Regions from separate parts of the Sutterella sp. genome, predicted to be linked through region 3. Evidence: predicted binding sites of a transcription regulator. Region 3 holds the regulator's gene; each other region holds the start of a gene.
What was found. The regulator NrdR, encoded in region 3, represses ribonucleotide reductase genes. The targets are predictions, from matches to a motif close to CACNANATNTNGTG.
Positions count from the first base shown of each region.

Region 1 (4,728 bases), on a different contig from region 3:
GCAGCGCATCGCCCTCACGATGCTGCGGTTCTTCGGCCGCAAACACATGGAGTGGGCGGTCGTCTGCTCGGCCTTTATCGTCGGCATCGCGCTCTTCTTCGAGGTGGGCCTCATTCTCCTCATCCCGATCATCTTCGCCATTGCGCGTGAAGCCAAGACGAGCCCGATGACGCTCTGCGTGCCGATGCTCGCCGGTCTTCTCGTCGCGCACTGCTTCCTGCCGCCTCATCCGGGCCCCACGGTGATCGCCAAGGAATACGGTGCGGACGTCGGCCAGGTGCTCCTCTACGGCATGATCGTCGGCATCCCGACCTTCCTCCTCGCCGGCCCGGCTCTGAACCGCCTCGTGAAGCGCCTCATCCCGGCCGCCTTTGAAAAGGCGGGCGACATCACCGCCCTCGGTTCGACCAAGAACTTCACCGACGCCGAAATGCCGTCCTTCGGGATCAGCTTCGTCACCGCGATGCTCCCCGTCATCCTGATGGCGCTCGTCACGATCCTCGAGTTCTTCGTCACCGAGGCGCAGCGCGACGGCTCGATGTTCCTCGAAGCCGTGTTCTTTATCGGCAACTCCACGACCGCGATGTTGGTCTCCATGCTCTTCGCGCTCTGGTCGATGGGCTTTGCCCGCGGCAAGGAAATGCCTGAACTTATGAAGACCTGCGGCGCGGGCATCGCCGGCATCGCCGGGCTGCTGCTCATCATCGGCGGCGGCGGCGCCTTCAAGCAGGTGCTGATCGACTCCGGTGCGGGCGCCTACATCGCGCAGCTCGTTTCGGGCGAGAACATCAACCCGATCATCCTCGCCTGGGGCATCGCGTCGTTGCTGCGCATCTGCCTCGGCTCCGCCACGGTCGCCGCGATCTCCACGGCAGGCCTCGTGATCCCGATGATCGAAGGCAACCCGGCGGTGAACCTCGCGCTCATCACGCTCGCCACGGGTGCGGGCAGCTCCATCTGCTCGCACGTGAACGACGCGTCCTTCTGGATGATCAAGGAGTTCTTCGGCCTCACCACGAAGGAGACGATCTGCTCCTGGACGCTGATGTCCACCGTGGTCTCGGTCCTCGGCCTCGTCTTCCTCCTGATCGTGGACATGTTCGTCTAAGACTTCACGGAAGCTCCAAAGCGAATCCGGCCGGAAGATCCCTTCCGGCCGAGACGGAAAACCCCGGGCGAAACAACCGGGGTTTTTTAATGTCGTCGACCGCCGTCGTCTGAAATCGGGCGCGTGAATTCAATAGCAGCCGGTCCACCCGCGCCGCACGATCCAGGGCTTCCCGGACTGGTCCGAGAGCGACGTCTCCACGACGGGCACCTCGGCGCCGGGAAGGCGCATCACGCTCCAGCCGCCCTTCCTCCAGGAGACCACGTAGTAGTGCGCGCCCGCGTCGTAGGTGCGCTTCTTCGCGTGGACGTTCATCTCGGCGCCGGAGAGCACCTCGCCCGTCACTTTGTAGCCGTGGGACCACGTGGCGTTCTGCCGCTGGTACTTGGCGCACGCCTGGACCGGCGCGGCTTCGGCCGCAGTGATGACGGCGCTTCCCGCAAAGAGGAGGGCGGCGCAGAGGGTGAGGGGCTTGAGGATGGGCTTGAAGGCGGTGCTGAAAGGCATCAACGGACTCCGAGGATTGTTCCTGAGATTCTAGTCGGATGAAGGTACCGGCCCTGCGCTAAAAACATTCTCGACCGGCCACCCGATCTCCAGGTGAGAGAGGCGGAGCCTCGTCAGAATCACCCACATATTGAGACGTCCGGCCGGTCCTTCCTCATTGCCGCAAGCGGGTCTGCTGCGAAACCCTTCGCCGCAGGCCCGTCTTCATTTTCGGGCGCCTATTTCTGGAACGCAAACCAGACGGCGAGGATGAGGCAGATGAAGGCGGCGACGTGGTTCCAGGCGAGCCGCGTGCCGAAGAGCGTCATCGAGAAGACGGTGAACACGGTGAGCGTGATCACCTCCTGAATCACCTTGAGCTCGAGGAGCGAAAAGGGCCCCCCGTTGCCCTCGAACCCGATGCGGTTCGCCGGCACCTGGAAGCTGTACTCGAAGAGCGCGATCGACCAGGAGAAGAGCACCACGGCCCAGACGGGCCACAAGCTGATCACCTTCATCTCCTGGAGCTTGAGGTGCAGGTACCAGGCGAGCGTCATGAAGACGTTCGAGACGAGAAGCAGACCGATGGTTGAGAGGCCTTTGGCGAACATGGTGGCGGCGCGGGCGGAGGGAGAGGAGTGTTTTTTGAGAAAAGCGATCGGGCCGGAAGGGCGGCTCCTTCACGAGAATGAAGGGATGCCGTCCCGCCGACCCGGGGCGCGGTGAGCGTTTGAAGGACCCGCAGGAGAGTCAGGCGGCGAGGCCCGTCTCGATGAAGTCCTTGAGTTCGCTCGGCGTCTTCACTTCAACAAGCTGGCCGTCGAGCGCCTTGCCGTTCTTGAAGATGATCATCGTCGGGATGTGGCCGACGTTCCAGCGGGTCTTGAGCTCGGGCGATTCGTCGGCATTGGCGGTGACGAACTTCATGCGGTCGCCGTAGACCTTGGCCATCGCGACGAGGAAGGGCTGCGCACGGCGGCAGTCGCCGCACCAGGGGGCGCCGATGGTGAAGAGGACGGGCTTGTCGGCCTTGAGCACTTCGGCATCAAAGGTTTCGCCGTTGACGTGAATGAGTTCAGACATGGAGATGGACTCCTTCGAATGACATCTGCTAAGGGTCGGCGCGCAGGCCCGGGAGGGAGGACGCACTCGTCCTCCGGGTCAACCCGTACTCCGCGCAGTGAGATGGGTACTTTACCGCGCGGCGGAGCGTTCTGCAGGCGCTCCTGCAGATCTCAGGCCTTCACGGTGCGGCGCATGCCGTCGAGCGAGAACGAGCCGCACCGGTGAAGAGGAGTGCGGCGAAGCCCACGAGGTAGACGTAGCCCGAGCCCGCGCTCCGAGAACGGCTGCCCCGCGCTCACGATGAAGAAGATCGTGAGGAAGGTCGCGAGGAGCGCCAGGGATGCGGCGCGCGTCCAGAGGCCGAGGCGCAGCAGAAGATTTCATAACGGAACTGCACCATTTCGGATAATGGAACGAGCGTTCAGCCGCAGCCGGCTCCATGAACCGTCTTTCCGTCGTCTTCGGGCGGCCTCAAAAAGCTATCAGCGGAGCCAAAACAATTTGTTTCATCTCTCGGAGGAGCCCGCTCTCCCCGGTGCTGCCGGGCTCGGCGCCCGGAGCGCCTGCGCGGCACCCCCGAAAGGGTCATTGCCCCGTCCGGGCGCGGCCCGGTAAGATCCGTGCCACTTTTCTTGGTGCGCCCCCGACCCACTACCCGTCGTTGATTTGACGATGAAGAATCACTATATGAAGTGATTTCGAGACGATTCAACGACTTGCGGGCGCTGCGCGCCGATTCCGACAGGATTCACCCTCATGACCGTTCAGATCGACACCTCGCGCGACGCGCTCTTCGACGAATTGGGCCTCATGCGCCTTCGCGAGAGCTACATGCGCCCGGATGAAAAGAGCCCGCAGGAGCGCTTTGCGTTCGTGGCGGAACACTTCGCCTCGAACCCCGCGCACGCGCAGCGCATCTATGACTACGCGAGCCGCCACTGGCTCTCCTTCTCGACGCCGATCCTCTCCTTTGGCCGCGGCCGCCGGGGGCTGCCGATCTCGTGCTTCCTCACCTACATGGAGGACAGCGCCGAGGGGTTGGTGAACACGCTCTCTGAAGTCAATTGGCTCTCGATGCTCGGGGGCGGCGTCGGCATTCACGTGCGCATCCGCTCCGCGGACGAAAAGTCCGTCGGGGTGCTGCCGCACCTCAAGGTCTACGACGCCGCCTGCCTCGCCTACCGTCAGGGCTCCACGCGCCGCGGCTCCTACGCGGCCTTCCTCGACGTGAGCCACCCCGACATCGTGCAGTTCATCGAGATGCGCAAGCCCACGGGCGACCAAAATATGAAGGCGCTCAACCTCCACCACGGCGTCAACATCCCCGACGCCTTCATGGAGAAGATCGAAGCCTCGATGCGCGACGCCGACGCGGACGACACGTGGGAGCTCAAGCACCCGACGACGGGCGAGGTCGTGGAGCGCGTCTCCGCGCGCGACCTGTGGCAGCGCATCCTCGAGATGCGCATGCACACGGGCGAGCCCTACCTCATCTTCACCGACACCGCGAACCGGGCGCTCCCGTCGTGGTTGAAGGACAAGGGGCTCTCGATCCACGGCTCGAACCTCTGCACGGAGATCTTTCTGCCCACGTCGCCCGAGCGCACCGCGGTGTGCTGCCTCTCGTCGGTGAACCTCGAGCACTACGACGAGTGGAAGAACGACCCGCAGTTCATCCCCGACGCGATGGAATTCCTCGACAACGTGCTGCAGTACTTCATCGACCACGCGCCCGACCAGATCCGGCGCGCCCGCTACTGCGCCATGCGCGAGCGCTCGGTGGGGCTCGGGGCCATGGGCTTTCACGCGTACCTGCAGAAGCACGGGATCCCGTTTGAGTCCGCGCTCGCGAAGTCGATCAACATCCAGATCTTCCGCCGCATGCGCGAGGCCTGCGCCCAAGCCGACGCGAAGCTCTGCGCCGAGCGCGGGGCCTGCCCCGACGCCGCGGACTCGGGCGTCGCGCGCCGCTTCTCCCACTGGATGAGCGTCGCGCCCAACGCCTCCTCGTCCCTCATCATGGGCGGCACGAGCCCCTCGATCGAACCCTATCGCGCGAACATCTACCG
Region 1 is NZ_DAVZJY010000137.1:358-5,085, forward strand. It holds gene ACT6Y9_RS07580 (gluconate:H+ symporter) at 1-1,108, shown strand, start outside; gene ACT6Y9_RS07585 (hypothetical protein) at 1,238-1,615, opposite strand; gene ACT6Y9_RS07590 (DMT family protein) at 1,834-2,205, opposite strand; gene ACT6Y9_RS07595 (thioredoxin family protein) at 2,345-2,677, opposite strand; gene ACT6Y9_RS07600 (ribonucleoside-diphosphate reductase subunit alpha) at 3,416-4,728, shown strand, end outside.
Region 1: ACT6Y9_RS07600 (ribonucleoside-diphosphate reductase subunit alpha) is a predicted target of NrdR. The motif match lies at 3,341-3,354, and genes of this name have one in related genera.

Region 2 (4,728 bases), on a different contig from region 3:
CGTCGGGCGGCCGATGCGTCATGTTCTTTTCGCGCGGCGGCGCGTCGTCCGGAAGGTTCGTCTCATCCTTCCGGGCGGGCAGGGCCGCCGCTCTTCATTTGCGGCAAAGACGCCCGGGGCGCAGCCGCGCAAAGCCGCGGCGTCACGGGCCCTGAAGCGGGACGTCTTCAGATTGGCATTTTATCGGTCCCCGAGCGGAGCCTGAGGGCGCGGGGCGCAGGCAGGAGCCGCGCGTCGGCGCGTCGGCCCGACGGATGAGGTCCGCGGCGCTGATCCCGGACGCCTCCCGGAAGGCCTCGCCAAACAGGACCTCTGGAGCCCATTTTTATACGTGAAAAAGCGTATTCGCGCCAAATGAACGTCGCCTTAAAATGCACCGAATTGGTGAATTTCATCGGTTAATAACTAATGGAAAACCCTTGGAATGCACCAATAAGATGAATTTTATAACATTGAAGTTAGGGTTTGCATGAGAGATGTAAAAAGCGTAACTTTAGTTCCGCAGCGGAACAAAACAAATGCACATGCGTTGCTCCTCAAGCGCAATAAGGTGGTGTGGTTGGTCCTGCATCATTCTTCACAAGCTGCATACAAAGGGCTGATGACGGAAAGGGACGTCATCAGCCCTTTTTATGTCCGTCGTCCACGCATGTCCGCGTGCGTCGCCCACGGCGCCGCGGCCCGGCGCCGTGGGCGCCCCGCGCCCACATTCCGGGTCGCCGCCTGTGTGATCCGCGCCCCGGCAGATCCGGGTGAGGAGGGACGAGGCTCCTGCACGCCGTTTCGGGGCTCTCCTCCGGAGCCGGGGCACGGCGGTGCGGCCCGCCCTCCGGAACTCCGGAGGCTCTGCCGGCAGGGGAACCCGCCGAGGCGACCAGAGGGGGCGGGAGGCTCCGGCAGGTTCGAAAGGCCGCTTTTTTGCACATACATTTGACATAGGTCAAATGCGTCGTGTGGTCGTCACCGCACCGTCATGCGGCGTCGGGGTGCCACGGGCTTTCGGTCCGTCACACGTGTTTCTGCGTAGGTTTCGGGCGCTTCGAGCCCGCTGCGCACGACTTTTCGGACCTTGCTGCGGGGCCTAGACAAAAAAAGCCCGCGGTGCAGAAGCATCGCGGGCTAGAACAACATTCGGGCGCGGCATGCTTGCATTAGCAATGACGGCCGGCTTGACGCTTGGGCGGCCATTCCAATACAGCCCCTCGGAAGCGCCCGATGTCGACGCACGCCTTGCCGGCTCCAACGAGCCGGAAGGAGGAATTGATCCGATATGTATTCTAGGCATTTCATCCTAGAAGGATGGTGAGGATTATCCCTTGCGCCCTCGGAGCGGTGATCTTTCCACACGGAGAAGCACTCCATCTCAAGATCGACGTCGAGGTCAGGGATAACCCTAGGAAGGTCCTCCCTGAAGACCAGGCGCTCCGATGCCCGGCCTTTTCCGGCTGCACGTGTACGTTTGTCTCCATCGGGAAAACACGGGGAGAGGCCCGCTTCCTCGACAAATGGGGAGCGCAACGGGCGGCGCCTGCGGCGGCGCGCCGGGACTGCTCCTCACGGGGGAGGCGCGGAGGGAGGGCGTCCGCTATACTTTCCGCAACGCCTCAGAGGGACCACAACCTATGGTGAGTTCTGCATGGAAGAACTACCATAAGTTGTCGTCCCTTTATTTCATCCTGTTTTTTCTGGAAACTGAACGATGACCAGTGCTCTGCCCCTGCACCTCCTCAAGCGCGATGGGTCCGTGAGGGACTTCGACCCCGAAAAGATCGTGAAGGCGGTCGCCAAGGCCGGCCGCGCGACGAAGGAGTTCGACGACGCGAAGGCCCGCCGGATCGTCGAGGAACTCGTGCTGCCGCGCCTCACGAACCACGACGCCTCGCGCACGCCCTCGATCGAATGGGTGCAGGACGCCGTCGAGCACGCGCTCTTCGACGCGGGGTGCTTCACGACGCTGCGCGCCTACATCGTGTACCGCGAATCGCGCGCGAAGGCGCGCGACGCGAAGAAGAGCTGGGTGAACGTCGAGAGCTCGATCAACGAGTACCTCGACCAGCTCGACTGGCGCGTGAACGCGAACGCCAACCAGGGCTATTCGCTAGGCGGCCTCATCCTCAACGTCTCGGGGAAGGTGGTCGCCAACTACTGGCTCAACTTCATCTACCCGCCCGAAGTGGGCCGTGCGCACCGCGAGGCGGACGTGCACGTCCACGACCTCGACATGCTCTCGGGCTACTGCGCCGGGTGGTCGCTGCGCACGCTCCTGCAGGAGGGCCTGAACGGCGTCTCCGGCAAGGTCGAGGCGAATCCCCCGAAGCACCTCTCTTCGGCGACCGGACAGATCGTCAACTTCCTCGGGACCATGCAGAACGAATGGGCGGGCGCGCAGGCGTTCTCGTCCTTCGACACGTACCTCGCGCCCTTCATCCGTAAGGACAACCTCCCCTACCACGAGGTCTTGCAGTGCATCCAGGAGCTCATCTACAACCTCAACGTCCCCTCGCGCTGGGGCACGCAGACCCCGTTCACGAACCTCACCTTCGACTGGACCTGCCCGCATGACCTGCAGGGCGAGCACCCGGTGATCGGGGGCGAGACCATGCCCTTCACCTACGGCGAACTTCAGGCCGAGATGGACATGATCAACCGCGCCTACATCGAGGTGATGATGAAGGGCGACGCCAAGGGTCGCGTCTTCACGTTCCCGATTCCGACCTACAACATCACGCCGGACTTCGACTGGGACAGCCCCAATGCGCTGCGACTCTTCGACATGACGGCGCGCTACGGGTTGCCGTACTTCCAGAACTTCATCAATTCGGAACTCAAGCCCAACATGATCCGCTCGATGTGCTGCCGCCTGCAGCTCGATCTGCGCGAACTCCTCAAGCGCGGCAACGGGCTCTTCGGTTCGGCCGAGCAGACCGGGTCCCTCGGCGTCGTGACGATCAACTGCGCGCGCTTGGGGTACCTCTTCAAGGGCGACGAGAAGCACCTCTACGAGCGCCTCGACCAGCTCCTCGAGCTCGCGAAGACGAGCCTTGAGATCAAGCGCAAGGTGATTCAGCGCCACATCGATCAGGGGCTCTTCCCCTACACGAAGCGCTACCTCGGGACGTTGCGGAACCACTTCTCCACGATCGGCGTGAACGGCATCAACGAGATGATCCGCAACTACACCGACGACCGCGACGACATCACGACCGAATGGGGCCACGCCTTCGCGCTCGCCTTCCTCGACCACGTCCGAGAAAAGCTCGTCGCCTTCCAGGAGGAGACGGACCACATGTACAACCTCGAGGCGACGCCTGCGGAGGGCACGACCTACCGCTTCGCGAAGGAAGACCGCAAGCGCTTCCCCGGGATCATCCAGGCGGGCACCCCCTCCAACCCCTACTACACGAACTCCTCGCAGCTCCCGGTGAACTTCACCGACGATCCCTTCGAGGCCCTTGAGCGTCAGGACGACCTGCAGCGCAAGTACACCGGCGGCACCGTGCTCCACCTCTACATGAACGAGGCGGTGAGCTCGCCCGAGGCATGCCGCGATCTCGTGCGGCGCGCCCTCACCAACTTCCGCCTGCCCTACATCACGATCACGCCCACCTTCTCGATCTGCCCGAAGCACGGGTATCTCTCGGGCCGTCACGACTTTTGTCCGAAGTGCGACGCGGAACTGATCGCCCGCAAGCGCCGCGCGCTCGAGAAGGCGCAGGCCGCCCGCGAAGCGGCGAACTGACGGGGCAGCGCTGCTGTCGGCACAAGATCCTGTATGTTTCGCCGCAGCGATATGCAGGATCTTGGGTGCGGAAAGGAAAAATCAATCACGCCGGAAGGGCTGCGGCTGATAAGATGGCCTCTCCCCGGAAGAAAGCTCAATGGAGATGAACATGACTCAGGAAACCCAGCAGATCGAACTCAAGGAGAGCGAACGCCAGAAGTGCGAGGTCTGGACCCGCGTGATGGGCTATCACCGTCCGGTGCAGAGCTTCAACATCGGCAAGAAGGGCGAGTTCAACGAACGCGTCTGCTTCACCGAGAAGAGCGCCGCGCACCACGGCGCCATCGCCGGCACCTGCTGCGGCCGCTGACCGCCGGCATGTCCCCCGCATGATTGAAATCCAACCCCGGGAGGGATCGGTCCCTCCGGGCGATTCGAAAGCACCCGTGATCCCGGCCGCGCGTCTGCGCGTCGCCGGGATCACCCCTTTCACGACCATTGATTTTCCGGGGAAGCTCTCGGCGGTGGCGTTCCTCCAGGGGTGTCCCTGGAGGTGCATCTACTGCCAGAACCCGTGGATGCAGCCCGCGGACTTCGACCCCGCGTATGAACACGACTCGTGGGAGAAGCTCGAGGCGCTCCTCAGGCGTCGGCGGGGGCTCCTCGACGCCGTGGTCTTCTCCGGGGGCGAGCCCACCGCGGACCCGGCGCTTCCCGCGGCGATGCGCGCCGTGCGGGACATGGGCTTTGCCGTGGGGCTTCACACCGCGGGAATCCTCCCGCATAGGCTCGCCGACGTCCTGCCCCTCACCGACTGGGTGGGGCTCGACGTCAAGGCGCCGCCCGAAGACGCGGTGCTCTATGAACGGGTCGCGGGCCGCAGGCATGCCGCGGCGCACTTCCTCGAATCCTTCCGCCTGATCCGGGAGTCGGGCGTCGCCTTGGAGTGCCGCACCACCGCGCACCCGGACTGGCTCTCGGACGAGAAGCTCCTCGAGGTGGGCCGT
Region 2 is NZ_DAVZJY010000004.1:24,849-29,576, reverse strand. It holds gene ACT6Y9_RS00835 (ribonucleoside triphosphate reductase) at 1,700-3,739, shown strand; gene nrdD (anaerobic ribonucleoside-triphosphate reductase) at 3,891-4,091, shown strand; gene ACT6Y9_RS00825 (anaerobic ribonucleoside-triphosphate reductase activating protein) at 4,111-4,728, shown strand, end outside.
Region 2: ACT6Y9_RS00835 (ribonucleoside triphosphate reductase) is a predicted target of NrdR. The motif match lies at 1,615-1,628, and genes of this name have one in related genera.

Region 3 (4,728 bases):
CCGCGCGGCGGGCCGCCGCGCCTTCGCCGGCCGCGGCGGTGACGAAGAGCACCGGACCGCCCGGCGAATGGAGAATCTTCGCGTCCGGATCGGTTTCGAGCCGCGGATCCACGACGACGCGCAGCGGCTGGCGCACCTGGTCGGCGAGCCGCACGTTCATCTGCGGGTCGTCGGCGCGCACCGTGCCCGCGCCGGTGAGCACGGCGCCCGCCCGGGCGCGCCAGAGCTGGCCGTCCGCGCGGGCCGCTTCGCCCGTGATCCACTTCGAGCGCCCGTCGGGGAGCGCCGTGCGCCCGTCCAGGGTAACGGCGGTCTTGACGCGCACCCAGGGCGTGCCGCGGGTCATGCGGGTGAGAAAGCTCGCGTTCACCTCCTTCGCCTGCGCCTCAAGGACGCCCAATTCGGTCGGGATGCCTGCGGCCTCGAGCATCCTCAGCCCCCGGCCGTGCACCTTCGGGTTGGGGTCGCCCGTCGCGGCGACGACGCGGCCGACCTTCGCCTCGATGAGCGCGAGCGCGCAGGGCGGCGTGCGCCCGTAGTGCGAGCAGGGCTCGAGGGTCACGTAGACCGTGGCGCCCTCGACGGATTCGCCGCGCGCCGCGGCGTCGCGCAGGGCCATGATCTCGGCGTGCGGGCCCCCGGTGCGCTGCGTGAAGCCCGCGCCCACGAGGCGCCCCTCGCGCACGATCACGGCGCCCACGGACGGGTTCGGAGGCGACAGGCGCAGGGCCTTCTTCGCCTCGTCGAGTGCGAGGCGCATCCACGCCTCGTCCACGCGCCGCCTGAGGGCTTCGGCCGACTCGGCGGGCTGGGAGCTGCTCTTCTCTCCGGTCAATTCCAATGCTCCAGCGGGATTTCGTCCGTGCGGGTCTCCTTGAGCGTGCTCTCGATCATCTTCACGAAGGCCTGCGGGTCGCTGATGTTGAGGTACACCGAAGCGAAGCGGATCCAACCGATGATGTCGATCTGGCGGAGCTCCTCAAGGACGAGTTCGCCCACGCGGGTCGTGCGGATCTCGCGCTCGCCCGTGGCGACCATCTTTTGCTCGATCGCGTCCACCGCGGCGTCGATGCGCTCGCGCGAAACGGGGCGCTTTCTGAGCGCGAGCATCATCGAGCCGCGCAGCTTCTCGCGGTTGTACTCGACGCGCCCGCCGCCCTTCTTGACGATCCAGGGCAGACCGAGCGAGATGCGCTCGAAGGTCGTGAAGCGCTTGCCGCACTTGAGGCACTCGCGGCGGCGTCGGATCACCGAACCCGACTCGGGCGCGCGCGAGTCGACCACGCTCGTCTGGGGATGCGAACAGAAGGGGCAGCGCATGAAGGTTTCTTTCCTCAAAGGTGTTGCTGAACAATCCGATGATTTTAACAGCCGCGGTGCGGCGCCCTGCGCGCCGCCTTCGGCGCCGGCCTCCCCAAGGCGGCGCGCCGGCAAGAAGAAGGCCTCCGGCGGAGGCGCCTCTCCCGCGAAGGGGAGGGAGCGTCTCCGGCGGAGGCCTCGTCGGGAGCCGGGGCGCCGTGCGCCGCGCCGCCTCGGGCGACGGCCCGGGGCGCGGCGCCGCTCAGTGCGCTCAGGCGCCGTAGACCGGGAAGGCGGCGGTGAGCTTCGCCACCTCGGCGCGCACGCGGTCGAGCACGGCCTGGTCCTCAGGCGACTCGAGCACGTCCACGATCAGGTTGGCGGTGAGGCGCGCCTCGTCCTCCTTGAAGCCGCGGGTCGTCATCGCGGGCGAGCCGAGACGGATGCCCGAGGTGACGAAGGGCTTCTCGGGGTCCTTCGGAATGGCGTTCTTGTTCACCGTGATGCCCACGGAGTGGAGCACCGCTTCGGCGGCCTTGCCGGTGATCTTCAGGGGACGAAGGTCCACGAGCATGACGTGGCTCTCGGTGCCGCCCGAGACGATGCGCAGACCGCGGGCCATGAGCTGCTCGGCCATCACGGCCGCATTCTTCACGACCTGCTCCTGGTAGGCCTTGAATTCCGGACGGAGCGCCTCGCCGAGGGCGACCGCCTTGGCGGCGATCACGTGCATCAGCGGGCCGCCCTGCATGCCCGGGAAGACCGCGGAGTTGATCTTCTTCTCAAGATCGGGCCTGCAGAAGATGAGGCCGCCGCGCGGGCCGCGCAGCGTCTTGTGCGTGGTCGTGGTGACGATGTCGGCGTAGCCGAAGGGCGTGGGATACACGCCCGCGGCGACCAAGCCCGCGTAGTGGGCCATATCCACCATCAGGAGCGCGCCCACTTCATGGGCGATCTCGGCGAAGCGCTTGAAGTCGATGTGGCGCGAGTAGGCCGAGGCGCCCGTGACGATGAGCTTCGGCTTGTTTTCGCGGGCGAGGCGCTCGACCTCGTCCATGTCGATCTCCTCCTTCTCGTTGAGGCCGTAGGGAACGGCCTTGAAGTACTTGCCCGAGAAGTTGAGGTGCATGCCGTGGGTGAGGTGGCCGCCGTCGGCGAGCGAAAGGCCCATGAAGACGTCGCCGGGCTGCAGGAGCGCGAAGAAGACGGCGGAGTTGGCCTGCGCGCCCGAATGGGGCTGCACGTTCACGGCCATTTCAACGCCGGCGGGCTCGCAGAAGAGCTTCTTGGCGCGTTCGATCGCGAGGCGCTCGACCTCGTCGACGAATTCGCAGCCGCCGTAGTAGCGCTTGCCGGGATAGCCCTCGGCATACTTGTTCGTGAGGCAGCTGCCCTGCGCGGCCATCACGGCGGGCGAGGCGTAGTTCTCGCTCGCGATGAGCTCGATGTTCTGCTCCTGACGCTTCGATTCGGCGTCGATCCACTGCCACAAATCGGGGTCCTGCTTGGCGGGGCACTCGGATGTCTTGAACATTTCCTTCCTTTAATCCTGTTTGAGGAGGGGTGAGCCGGAGGGTCCGCGGGGTGGCCGCGGGGGCGCGGGACGGAGCCGCTCCGGAGAATTGCAATCAGGCGCCGCGCAGGCGCGGATTCAGTGTATATCCGCCGACGAGTTCGGCGGTGGCAAGAACATGCCCCTTCATGGCCTGATCGACATCGGCCCATGTGAAGTGCTTAGGGAGTTCCCCGAGGCGCGCCGTGTCGAGCGCGACCACCTGGAAGCGGTAGTAGTGGCGCCGCGCGTCGAAGAAGGGCGGGCAGGGGCCGTCGTAGCCCGTGCCGACGCCGCCTTCGGGGGGAATCTCGCCGCGGCTGTAGTCGTTGACGCCCGGGCGCCCGAACTCCCTCGGGACGGGTGCGCCGTGGGCGAGCGCCCCTTCGGGGAGGGAGCGCACGGCGGGGGAGACGTCCGCCTGCACCCAGTGCACGAAGCGCCGGCGCGGCTGATGCGCGGGGATCTCGCCCGACTGGTCGCGCGCCTTGAGGTCCGTGGGCACGTCGTCGTCGAGGCAGCAGAGCACGAAGGACTTCGTTCCTTCGGGGACCTCCGTCCAGGAGAGCTCGGGGAGCCGGTTCTCCGAGGCGACCGTCTCTCCCTTTTCACCCATGCGCCCGAAGGCGCAGCGCTCCGGAATCATTTCGCCTTCGGCGAAGGTCTTCGACTGAATCTTCATTTCGGGTCTCCCAGAAAAAATGACGACGGGCGCACGCTTCGGCGAGAGGGCGCTAGAAGCGCAGCCAGAACGTGGCCGGACCGTCGTTGACGAGACTCACGGCCATGTGTGCGCCGAATTCGCCCGTTTGCACGGGCACGCCTTCGGCCCGGAGCGCCTCGACGTAGAGATCGTAGAGCCGGCGCGCAAGCTCCGGGGGCGCGGCCTGCGAAAAGCTCGGGCGGTTGCCCGACATGCAGTCCGCCGCGAGCGTGAACTGCGACACGGCGAGCACGCTCCCGCCCGTCTGCACGACCGAGAGGTTCATGCGGCCCGCGTCGTCCTCGAAGACGCGCAGGCGCGCGGTCTTCTGCGCGGCCTTGGCGGCCGTCGCGGGGGTGTCGGCGGGCTCGGCGCAGACGAGGGCGAGGAAGCCCGGACCCGTTTCGCCGAGGAGCGCCGCGGGGGCGCCCCCTTCGGTGCGCCGCTCGACTCGGGCGCCCGAAACGCGCTGCAGCAGAACGATCATTGCGCGGCGGCCACCGTGACGCGCGCCCAGCGGCGCTTGCCCACCTGGATCGTGAAGGATTCGCCCGCCTTGATCTTAAGCGTGCGGTCCTTCACCTGCTCGCCGTTGATGCGCACGCCGCCCTGGTCGACGTTGCGGCCCGCCTCGGCCGAGGAGGGCGCGAGGCCGGCGGCCTTGATGAGCTGCAACAGGCCGATGCCGCCCTCGGGAGCCGCGACCTCAACGTCGGGGATGTCGCTCGGCACGGCGCCCTTCTGGAAGCGCGCGCTGAACTCCTTCTCAGCCTCGTCCGCGGCGGCGGCGCTGTGGAAGCGCTCGACGATCTCGCGGGCGAGGAGCACCTTCGCGTCGCGCGGGTTGCGCCCCTCCGAGCACTCCTTCTTCAGCTTGGCGATCTCGTCGTTGCCGCGCAGCGAGAGGAGGTCGTACCAGTTCCACATCAGGTCGTCGGAAATCGACATCACCTTGCCGAACATGTCGTTCGGGGCGTCCGTGATGCCGATGTAGTTCTTCTTGCTCTTACTCATCTTCACGACGCCGTCGAGGCCGACGAGGAGCGGCATCGTGAGGATGCACTGCGGCTCCTGGCCGTACTGGCGCTGCAGCTCGCGGCCGACGAGCAGGTTGAAGCGCTGGTCGCTGCCGCCGAGTTCCAGATCGGCCTTGAGCGCCACGGAGTCGTAGCCC
Region 3 is NZ_DAVZJY010000058.1:16-4,743, forward strand. It holds partial or broken gene ribD (bifunctional diaminohydroxyphosphoribosylaminopyrimidine deaminase/5-amino-6-(5-phosphoribosylamino)uracil reductase RibD) at 1-835, opposite strand, end outside; gene nrdR (transcriptional regulator NrdR) at 832-1,320, opposite strand; gene glyA (serine hydroxymethyltransferase) at 1,571-2,833, opposite strand; gene ACT6Y9_RS04620 (YbhB/YbcL family Raf kinase inhibitor-like protein) at 2,928-3,533, opposite strand; gene dtd (D-aminoacyl-tRNA deacylase) at 3,586-4,041, opposite strand; gene tyrS (tyrosine--tRNA ligase) at 4,038-4,728, opposite strand, start outside.